3 regions of the Pseudomonas sp. C11 genome follow, and region 3 is predicted to be linked to each of the others. Evidence: predicted binding sites of a transcription regulator. Region 3 holds the regulator's gene; each other region holds the start of a gene.
The links. Region 3 encodes sigma-54, which starts transcription at its own class of promoters, with help from an activator protein. Its sites were predicted from a motif close to ANTGGCATNNANNTTGCTNT; they were not measured.
Positions count from the first base shown of each region.

Region 1: glnK (P-II family nitrogen regulator) is a predicted target of sigma-54. The motif match lies at 1,442-1,461, and genes of this name have one in related genera.
Region 2: VC352_RS20685 (ammonium transporter) is a predicted target of sigma-54. The motif match lies at 1,785-1,804, and genes of this name have one in related genera.

Region 1 covers NZ_JAWIIP010000018.1:70,855-74,131, reverse strand. The annotation lists gene VC352_RS22835 (ammonium transporter) at 1-864, opposite strand, end outside; gene glnK (P-II family nitrogen regulator) at 906-1,244, opposite strand; gene VC352_RS22825 (accessory factor UbiK family protein) at 1,653-1,910, shown strand; gene VC352_RS22820 (YifB family Mg chelatase-like AAA ATPase) at 2,018-3,277, shown strand, end outside.
Region 2 covers NZ_JAWIIP010000014.1:119,005-122,281, forward strand. The annotation lists gene VC352_RS20680 (GGDEF domain-containing protein) at 215-1,489, opposite strand; gene VC352_RS20685 (ammonium transporter) at 1,915-3,219, shown strand.
Region 3 covers NZ_JAWIIP010000009.1:151,243-154,519, forward strand. The annotation lists gene lptA (lipopolysaccharide transport periplasmic protein LptA) at 1-57, shown strand, start outside; gene lptB (LPS export ABC transporter ATP-binding protein) at 57-782, shown strand; gene VC352_RS15940 (RNA polymerase factor sigma-54) at 919-2,412, shown strand; gene hpf (ribosome hibernation-promoting factor, HPF/YfiA family) at 2,512-2,820, shown strand; gene ptsN (PTS IIA-like nitrogen regulatory protein PtsN) at 2,833-3,277, shown strand, end outside.

The DNA.
Region 1 (3,277 bases), on a different contig from region 3:
ACCGTGGGTAAGCCACTCGGCGAACATCCAGCCCAGCGCCGCAGCAGCGGTGGCGATCTGAGTGACCAGCATGGCCATGCCGGCGGTGCCGTTGGCGGCGACTGCGGAACCGGCGTTGAAGCCGAACCAGCCGATCCACAGCATGGCAGCACCGACCAGGGTGTAGCCCAGGTTGTGCGGCGCCATCGGCGTGGTCGGGAAGCCCTTGCGCTTGCCCAATACCAGGCAGGCGACCAGACCGGCGATACCGGCGTTGATGTGCACCACGGTGCCACCGGCGAAGTCCAGCACGCCTTCATCCCACAGGAAGGCACCGTCACCGGACCAGACCATGTGGCAAATCGGGGCATACACTAGGGTGAACCAGACGCCCATGAACACCAGCATCGCGGAGAACTTCATACGCTCGGCGAAGGCACCGACGATCAGCGCCGGGGTGATGATGGCGAAGGTCATCTGGAAGGTGATGAATACGCTCTCAGGGAAGGCAGCAACCAGGCTGTCGACGCTCAGACCGCTTAGGAAGGCCTTGTTCAGGCCACCGATGAAGGAATGGAGATTGGTGACGCCTTTCTCCATGCCGGTGGTGTCGAACGCCAGGCTGTAGCCGTAGATCACCCAGAGAATGCTGATCAGGCCGGTGATGGCGAAGCACTGCATCATCACCGACAGGACGTTCTTCGAACGCACCATGCCGGCGTAGAACAGGGCCAGGCCCGGGATGGTCATGAACAGAACCAACGCGGTGGCAGTCAGCATCCAAGCTGTGTCACCGGAATTCAGCGTCGTTTCCGCAGCCATGGCCAGGCCCGGGGAAAGCAGGGACAAAAGGGCTCCAAGCCCTGCGATTTTTCGCAGAGTCATGATTTAACTCCTGGGACGATTCTGGGGGTAGGGCGCTGGGCTTAAATCGCGTCGGTATCGGTTTCGCCGGTACGGATACGAATCGCCTGCTCCAGGTTGACCACGAAGATCTTGCCGTCACCGATCTTGCCGGTGTTGGCTGCCTTGGTGATGGCCTCGATCACGCGATCGAGTTGATCGTCGGCGATGGCGACGTCGATTTTCACCTTGGGCAGGAAGTCGACGACGTATTCGGCGCCACGGTACAGCTCGGTATGGCCCTTCTGACGACCGAAGCCCTTGACCTCGGTAACGGTGATGCCTTGCACGCCGATTTCCGACAGCGACTCGCGTACGTCGTCCAGCTTGAACGGCTTGATGATGGCAGTGACTAGCTTCATGAAACTTTCTCCCGTGTTAGGTGGACTTGCCCCAGGAATTTTCGGCCCGTCGCAAGTCTAAGCGCAGTGTCCGGCTTTTGTAATGCACCGACCGCCCCAACCGGGCCTGGCCGATACCCATCAACCGCTCCCGACGAAACACTCCCCCGCTTCGCCTGACGCTCCGGTACTGCATCGGTGCATGCGTCATCAGGGGTTAAGCAGAAAGCTTGCCAGCTCGAAAAAAAGACCGTTTATCAAGCGCTTGAGCAAGAAAAAGGGCTTTTCCCAGGGAAGCACGCCCTGATGCGCGCACCAAAAGCGCGCACTAAGCCCGTTCAAGCCGCTCAAAAAGTGTGCAAAGCCGCACCACCGATCCTCTCCAGGTCACGTGCTACACTGCCGGCCATCTCGATCTGGAACCCGACCATGCTGCCGCCCAAAGCCCTGCTCGACACCCTCAGTAGCCACGCCTCGCGCCTGTTCAGTGGCGACAGTCCGCTGCCCCGCGCCGAGCTTGAAGCCCAGTTCAAGGCTCTGCTGCAAAGCGGTTTCAGCAAACTGGATCTGGTCAGCCGCGAGGAATTCGACAGCCAGATGGTAGTACTGGCCCGCACCCGCGCCCGCCTGGAAGCGCTTGAGGCCAAGGTCGCCGAGCTGGAAGCCAAGCTCACCGCCACAGACTAAGGTTATGGTGTAGGAGCGGCTTCGGCCGCGCACAGGCTTCGCGGCCGAAGCGGAATGCCGCCCAGCCGCTCCACAGGCACTGCACCCCACTTGATCAAGGAGCGATCATGTCTCTGGCCATCGTCCACAGCCGCGCACAGGTCGGCGTCGAAGCACCGGCAGTGACCGTCGAAGCCCACCTGGCCAACGGCCTGCCGGCACTGACCCTGGTGGGGCTGCCGGAAACGGCGGTGAAGGAAAGCAAGGATCGCGTGCGCAGCGCCATCCTCAATTCCGCCTTCGATTTCCCCAACCGGCGCATCACCCTCAACCTGGCACCAGCTGACCTTCCCAAGGACGGCGGGCGTTTCGATCTGGCCATTGCCCTGGGCATACTTGCCGCCAGTGGCCAGATACCCGCCGATACGCTGGACGAGTACGAATGCCTGGGCGAGCTGGCACTTTCCGGCGCGCTGCGTCCAGTACAGGGCGCGTTACCAGCGGCGCTGGCTGCACGCGAGGTCGGGCGCACCTTGCTGGTGCCGCTGGCCAATGCCGAGGAAGCCAGCCTGGCCTCCGGGCTGAAAATCATCGCCGTCGAGCATCTGCTGCAGGTGGCTGGCCACCTCAACGGCAGCCAGCCGCTGCAACCTTATGCAGCCAAAGGCCTGCTCCGGCAGAGCCTGCCCTACCCCGACCTGGCCGAAGTTCAGGGCCAACTCGCCGCCAAACGCGCCCTGCTGGTAGCGGCGGCGGGCTCGCACAATCTGTTGCTCAGCGGCCCACCCGGCACCGGCAAGACGCTGCTGGCCAGCCGTCTGCCGGGCTTGCTGCCAGCATTGGAAGAGGACGAAGCGCTGCAGGTCGCGGCGATTCATTCCGTTGCCAGCCACACGCCATTGCAGCATTGGCCACAACGCCCCTTTCGCACGCCCCACCATAGTGCATCCGGGCCGGCGCTGGTCGGTGGCGGCAGTCGCCCGCAACCGGGGGAAATTACCCTGGCGCACCAGGGCATCTTGTTTCTCGATGAGCTACCGGAGTTCGACCGCAAGGTACTGGAAGTCTTGCGTGAGCCACTGGAAAGCGGCCATATCGTGATTGCCAGAGCCCGTGACCGGGTTCGTTTCCCCGCGCGTTTTCAACTCGTCGCGGCGATGAATCCCTGCCCGTGCGGCTACCTGGGCGACCCCAGCAACCGCTGTCGCTGCACGCCGGATCAGATCCAGCGCTACCGCGCCAAGCTCTCCGGGCCACTGCTTGATCGCATCGACCTGCACCTGACCGTGGCGCGCGAAACAACGGCCCTGAATGCAGCGCCGCAAAATGGCGAAAGCACAGCCCAGGCCGCCGCCAAGGTGGCGCAGGCACGTGAACGGCAACTGCAG
Region 2 (3,277 bases), on a different contig from region 3:
GTTAATGAACCGGTCTATGAGCTTTGTCGCGTGTTCAGTGGATTTCTTTAGTCAATGAGCAAGTAGACCGCCATAACCTTTGCTCCGATTGGCTCACTACAGCCTAGGTCATAAGCCATGAGTTGCAGGTTTGGTTTCGCCAGCACTGGGCAAAGGTTATCTGTCTCTGCGGGATGATCTTTTGATCGGAAGCAACGGTGCTTGTTTTTTGTCGTCAATCCGCTGGCGTTTGCGGTTGTAAAGATGCCAGTGGTGGCGCGGTTTCTTGTGCGACTTTCATGAGTGTCCCTGAGTCGTCCTGGCGTTGCTGCTCTTGAGTACACACGCGATTGCGTCCTCGTTGCTTGGCTTGATAGAGCAGGCGGTCGCACTGGGCGAAGAGGTCATGGGCCTGCTGCACGCCCGTTGCCTGGGTGGTGCAGGCGCCGATGCTGATGGTCAGGCGATTCAGCTCATCGGGACGGTGCGGATGCTCGAGGCCGAGATTGGCCACCTGCTCGCGCAAGCGCTCGGCCAGGGCGTTCAGCTCTCCGACATCGGCGATCTGCAGGAGCACGACGAACTCTTCGCCGCCATAGCGGTACACATTGCCCTGACCCTGCCGCAGGCCGGCGCTGATGCAGCGGGCGACCTCGCACAGGCACTGGTCGCCGACCTGATGACCGTAGTGGTCGTTGAAGGGCTTGAAGAAGTCGATGTCCAGCAACAGCAGGGCGAAGGGCCGGCCGTTGCGCTGCATCTGCTGCCAGTGATCTTCCAGGGCGAGGTCGAAGGCGCGGCGGTTGCCGACGCAGGTCAGCGCGTCGGTGCTGGCCTGTTCGCTCAGGCGCAGATTGAGCTCCGCTAGTTCGTCACGCTGGCGCTGCTTTTCCTGATCGTCGAGAAAGGCGCGGCGCACACCGTTGATATTGGTCCAACTGATGAACAGGCTGAACAGCAGCACCGGCAGGTAGGCGATGCTGAACACCAGCACCGGCTTGCTCTGGCCATCATGCAGCAGCCACTGGTTGTACAGGATGATCGCCGAAATGGCCGTGGAGCAGGCGAGGATGCCGCGGAAACTGTAGCGCGCCCCCAGGTTGGCCAGGATGATGAACACCACCGAGGCGTAGACGAAGGTGGGCACGTCGGGTGAGCTGCTGCGCTTGAGCAGTTCGAACCAGGCGATGGTGGAGATGATGTCATGCACCGGCATCAGCATGTCCATCAGCAGCACGTTGCGGTAGCGGTAGAACACCAGATAGATGTTGACCAGACCGATCAGGCTCAGCCCTCCGCGTAGCAACAGCGACTCCAGCGCCATATCGGGGATCAGCAGGGCATCGGCGAAGACGTAGAGGTCGTAGGCGATCATGGCGATGAAATTGATCGCCAGCAGGAAGCGCCCATGCTGTTCGACGACATAGCGCCGGTAGGCCGTCTGCAGGGCAGCGGGAATTACCCAGGCCGATTGTCTGGAGGAGGCGGTGCCTGACTCTGAGGCGCTCATCGGGCCGGATTCCTGTGCTTCTTCATGACACATTCTGTTGGGGGCAATTGCATGCGCCTGTCGGGATGGTGGCGTTCTGCTGCATGTTTGCAAGGGCGCGCCATTATTACGCCGCTACCTGATGGCTGGGGAGGGGGTGGCTGGATTTTTATTGGTTATTCGCGGCCGAGCGGCTGTTTCCTTCGTTGCACCAAGACGGGGAGGCTTGTGGTCGGCGAATATCCGATTAGGCCGGTGCGGCTTTTTTAACCTTATGATTTTATTTGACTTATTTATTTGTAATTGGATGTTTCCAATTGGCAAGGGGATTGCTATGCCTGATGGGAAATAAAAATTCCTGCCAGGATATATTCCGGCAGGGTCTCGTATGCCGATGCCACGCGATAAGCCGCGCAGCACGGCTCCCTGATTGGAGGCTGTAGTCGATGATCCGTAGTCGTATTGCGTTGGGGTTTATTCCATTGCTGGGCAGTGCTGCCGCGCAGGCGGCCGAGACGCCCGTGGTCAACAGTGGCGATACGGCGTTCGTGGCGCTCTGCTCGCTGGTGGTGTTGCTGATGACTCTGCCTGGCCTGGCGCTGTTCTATGGCGGCATGGCGCGTGGCAAGAACGTACTGTCGATCCTCATGCAGGTGTTCTGCACCGCATCACTGATGTCGGTGCTCTTCGCCATCTACGGCTACAGCCTGTGCTTTACCGACGGGGGCTCCTGGCAGTCGCTGATCGGCGGGCTGGACAAGCTGTTCCTCAAGGGGGTCGGCACCGACTCCGTGGTCGGCACCATTCCCGAATACCTGTACTTCCTGTTCATGCTGCTGTTCGCCGCGATCACCCCGGCGATCATCGTCGGCGCCTTTGCCGAGCGCATGAAATTCTCGGCGGTGATGCTCTTCATGGCGCTCTGGCTGACACTCAACTACATCCCCATGGCGCACATGGCCTGGGGCGGCGGCTGGGTGTTCAACCTCGGCGTGCAGGATTTCGCCGGTGGTAACGTGGTGCACCTGAACGTGGGCATCGCCTCGCTGGTCGGCGCCTGGCTGATTGGCCGGCGGCGCGATTACGGCACGTCGGCGCTGGCCCCGCACAACATGACTATGACCTTCATCGGCGGCGGCCTGCTGTGGGTCGGCTGGCTCGGCTTCTGTGGCGGTTGCGCCCTGGCGGCCAATGGTTTCGCCATGCTGGTGATGGTCAACACCATGCTCGCCAGTTGCGCCGGGGCACTGGCCTGGATGCTGGTCGAGGGTGTGCACCGCGGCAAACCGAGCCTGTTCGGCGCGGTATCCGGCGCCATCGCCGGGCTGGTGGCAATCACCCCAGCCTGCGGTTACGTCGGCCCCATGGGCGCCATCGTCCTGGGCCTGATCGCCGCGCCGGTGTGCGTCTGGGCGGTGGAGAAGCTCAAGCCCGCCATGGGCCTGGACGATGCCTTCGACGTGTTCTGCGTGCATGGCGTTGCCGGTATCCTCGGCGGTCTGCTGACCCCGGTGTTCGCCCTGAGCGAGTTGGGCGGGCAGGGCTTCACCGGCGAGCGTGGCCTGCTCGATCAATTGCAGGTCAATGCCGGCGCACTGCTGTTCAGCATCCTCTTCTCGGCACTGACCAGTTGGGTGGCGTTCAAGATCGCGGCGCTGTTCTGCGGTGGGCTGCGCGTGGATGAAGAGCAGGAGATCGACGGCCTGGATCTCGCCGCGCATGGCGAGGTGGGCTACAAGTACTCCAACTGACGAAACAGGTCATTCGCGGAGTCTCGTGGGGAAATCGATCCTGATGGTAGGCCGGCGA
Region 3 (3,277 bases):
CCGCGCATCGACATGGTCATCCAGCCGAAGAACAAACCTGCGGATCAGCAACAGTAATGGCCATTCTCAAAGCCCAGCATCTGGCCAAGAGCTACAAGGGTCGCCAGGTCGTACGCGACGTCAGCCTGAACATCGAAAGCGGCCAGATCGTGGGCCTGCTCGGCCCCAACGGCGCCGGCAAGACCACCTGCTTCTACATGATCGTCGGCCTGGTGCAGGCCGATCAGGGGCGTGTGCTGATCGATGATCTGGACGTCAGCCACCAGCCCATGCATGGCCGCGCCCGCGCGGGTATCGGCTACCTGCCCCAAGAAGCTTCGATCTTCCGCAAGCTGTCGGTGGCCGACAACATCATGGCCATTCTGGAAACGCGCAAGGATCTGGATCGCAGCGGCCGCCAGGCGGAACTGGAGAACCTGCTGCAGGAATTCCATATCCACCATATCGCCGACAGCCTGGGCATGAGCCTGTCTGGCGGTGAACGCCGCCGCGTGGAAATCGCTCGCGCCCTGGCCACCAACCCGAAGTTCATCCTGCTCGACGAACCCTTCGCCGGTGTCGACCCGATCTCGGTAGGCGATATCAAGCAGATCATCCATCACCTCAAGGCCAAGGGCATCGGCATTCTGATCACCGATCACAACGTGCGCGAAACCCTGGATATCTGCGAGACTGCCTACATCGTCAACGACGGGCAACTGATCGCAGAAGGCGATGCTCAGACCATCCTCGCCAACCAGACCGTGAAAGAGGTATACCTGGGCCACGAGTTCCGCCTGTAAATCACCTGCATTTACATGACAGGAATAGGACAGCCCCTAGGCAAATGAGCGTTTTTCAGGCATATAATTTGCTTCCTGGCGGCGCTTCGGCGCCCTGATGTGGAAGGCGTAACTCGCCAGTAAATTAAGGTCTGCAATGAAACCTTCGCTAGTCCTCAAGATGGGCCAGCAGCTGACGATGACACCGCAGCTGCAACAGGCTATCCGCCTCCTCCAACTGTCTACTCTGGATCTTCAGCAGGAGATCCAGGAGGCGCTGGAATCCAACCCCATGCTCGAGCGCCAGGAAGATGGCGACGACTTCGACAACAGCGACCCGATGGCCGATGGCGCCGAAAGCGCTGCCCCCGCGCCGAGCAAGGAAGAGAGCTACCAGGAAGCCACTCCGACGGTTGATAACCTGGAGGAAGGCGAGTGGGGCGAACGCATTCCCAACGAGCTGCCGGTCGACACTGCCTGGGAAGACATCTACCAGACCAGCGCCAGCAGCCTGCCCAGCAACGATGATGACGAGTGGGACTTCACCACCCGCACCTCCACTGGTGAAAGCCTGCACAGCCACCTGCTGTGGCAACTCAACCTCGCACCGATGTCGGACAAGGATCGGCTGATCGCCGCCACCCTGATCGACTGCATCAACAACGATGGCTACCTGGAGGAAACCCTCGAGGAAGTGGCCGAGTCCTTCGACACCGAACTGGACATCGAACTCGATGAAGTCGAGGTCGTACTGCATCGCATCCAGCAATTCGAGCCAGCCGGCATCGGCGCCCGTGATCTGCGTGAATGCCTGCTCCTGCAACTCCGTCAGTTGCCTGCCAGCACCCCCTGGCTGACGGAAACCCAGCGTCTGGTCAGCGAGCACCTGGAACTGCTCGGCAGCCGTGACTATGCCCAGTTGATGCGCCGCACCAAGCTCAAGGAAGACGAGCTCAAGCAGGTCATCGACCTGATCCAGCGCCTCAACCCGCGCCCGGGTTCGCAGATCGAATCGAGCGAACCGGAATATGTGGTGCCGGACGTCATCGTGCGCAAGCACAACGACCGCTGGCTGGTGGAGCTGAACCAGGAAGCCATGCCACGACTGCGCGTCAATGCGCAGTACGCCGGCTTCGTCAAACGCGCCGACTCCAGCGCCGACAACACCTTCATGCGCAACCAGTTGCAGGAAGCGCGCTGGTTCATCAAGAGCCTGCAGAGCCGCAACGAGACCCTGATGAAGGTGGCCACGCAGATCGTCGAACATCAACGCGGCTTCCTCGACTACGGTGACGAGGCCATGAAGCCCCTGGTGCTGCATGACATCGCCGAAGCGGTGGGCATGCACGAGTCGACCATCTCGCGCGTCACCACGCAGAAATTCATGCATACCCCGCGTGGCATTTACGAGCTGAAATATTTCTTCTCCAGCCACGTCAGCACCTCCGAAGGCGGCGAATGCTCGTCCACCGCGATCCGCGCCATCATCAAAAAACTGGTCGCCGCAGAAAACGCGAAAAAGCCGTTGAGTGACAGCAAGATCGCTGGTTTACTGGAGGCACAAGGCATCCAGGTCGCCCGTCGGACAGTTGCCAAATACCGCGAGTCTCTCGGTATCGCACCGTCCAGTGAACGCAAGCGCCTGATGTGAGCAAGCCAGACTGATCGCACACGCGAACAGGCCAAGGTGTTCCGGTGGTAGGTCGACTCATGACCTGCCTCTTACACAAGGCAACAAGGAGAAAGCGGTATGCAAGTCAACATCAGTGGACATCAGCTGGATGTGACCGACGCCCTGCGTGACTACATCGGCGAGAAACTCGGCCGACTGGAACGCCACTTCGACAAGATCACCAACGTTCAGGTGATCATGGAAGTCGAGAAGCTCAAGCAAAAGATCGAAGCCACCCTTCACGTTGCCGGCGGTGAGGTCGTCGCCAACGCTGAGCATACGGATATGTACGCCGCCATCGACCTGCTGGCCGACAAACTCGACCGTCAACTCATCAAGCACAAGGAAAAGCAGCTCGACCGCCTGCAAGGCGCTACAGCCCGCTGACATTTCCCCTCCATGATCCGACTTGAAAACATCCTGACCCCCGGCCGTTCCCTGGTGAACGTGCCGGGCGGCAGTAAGAAGCGCGTGCTCGAACAGATCGCCAGCCTGGTTGCTCGTGATCTCGCCGACCTGGATAACCAGGACATCTACGAAAGCCTCATTGCCCGCGAGAAGCTCGGCTCTACCGGTTTCGGCAACGGCATCGCCATTCCCCATTGCCGCCTGGCCGGCTGCAGCGCCCCGATCAGCGCCCTGTTGCGACTCGACACGGCCGTCGACTTCGACGCCATCGACGGTGCACCGGTCGATCTGCTGTTCGTGCTGCTGGTGCCAGAGGCTGCTACCGACGCACACCTGGAACTCCTGCGCCAGATCGCCAGCATGCTCGACCGCCAGGACGTCCGCGAACGCCTGCGTCAGGCGCCGACCAGCGAGGCGCTCTATCAGGTCGTCGTGG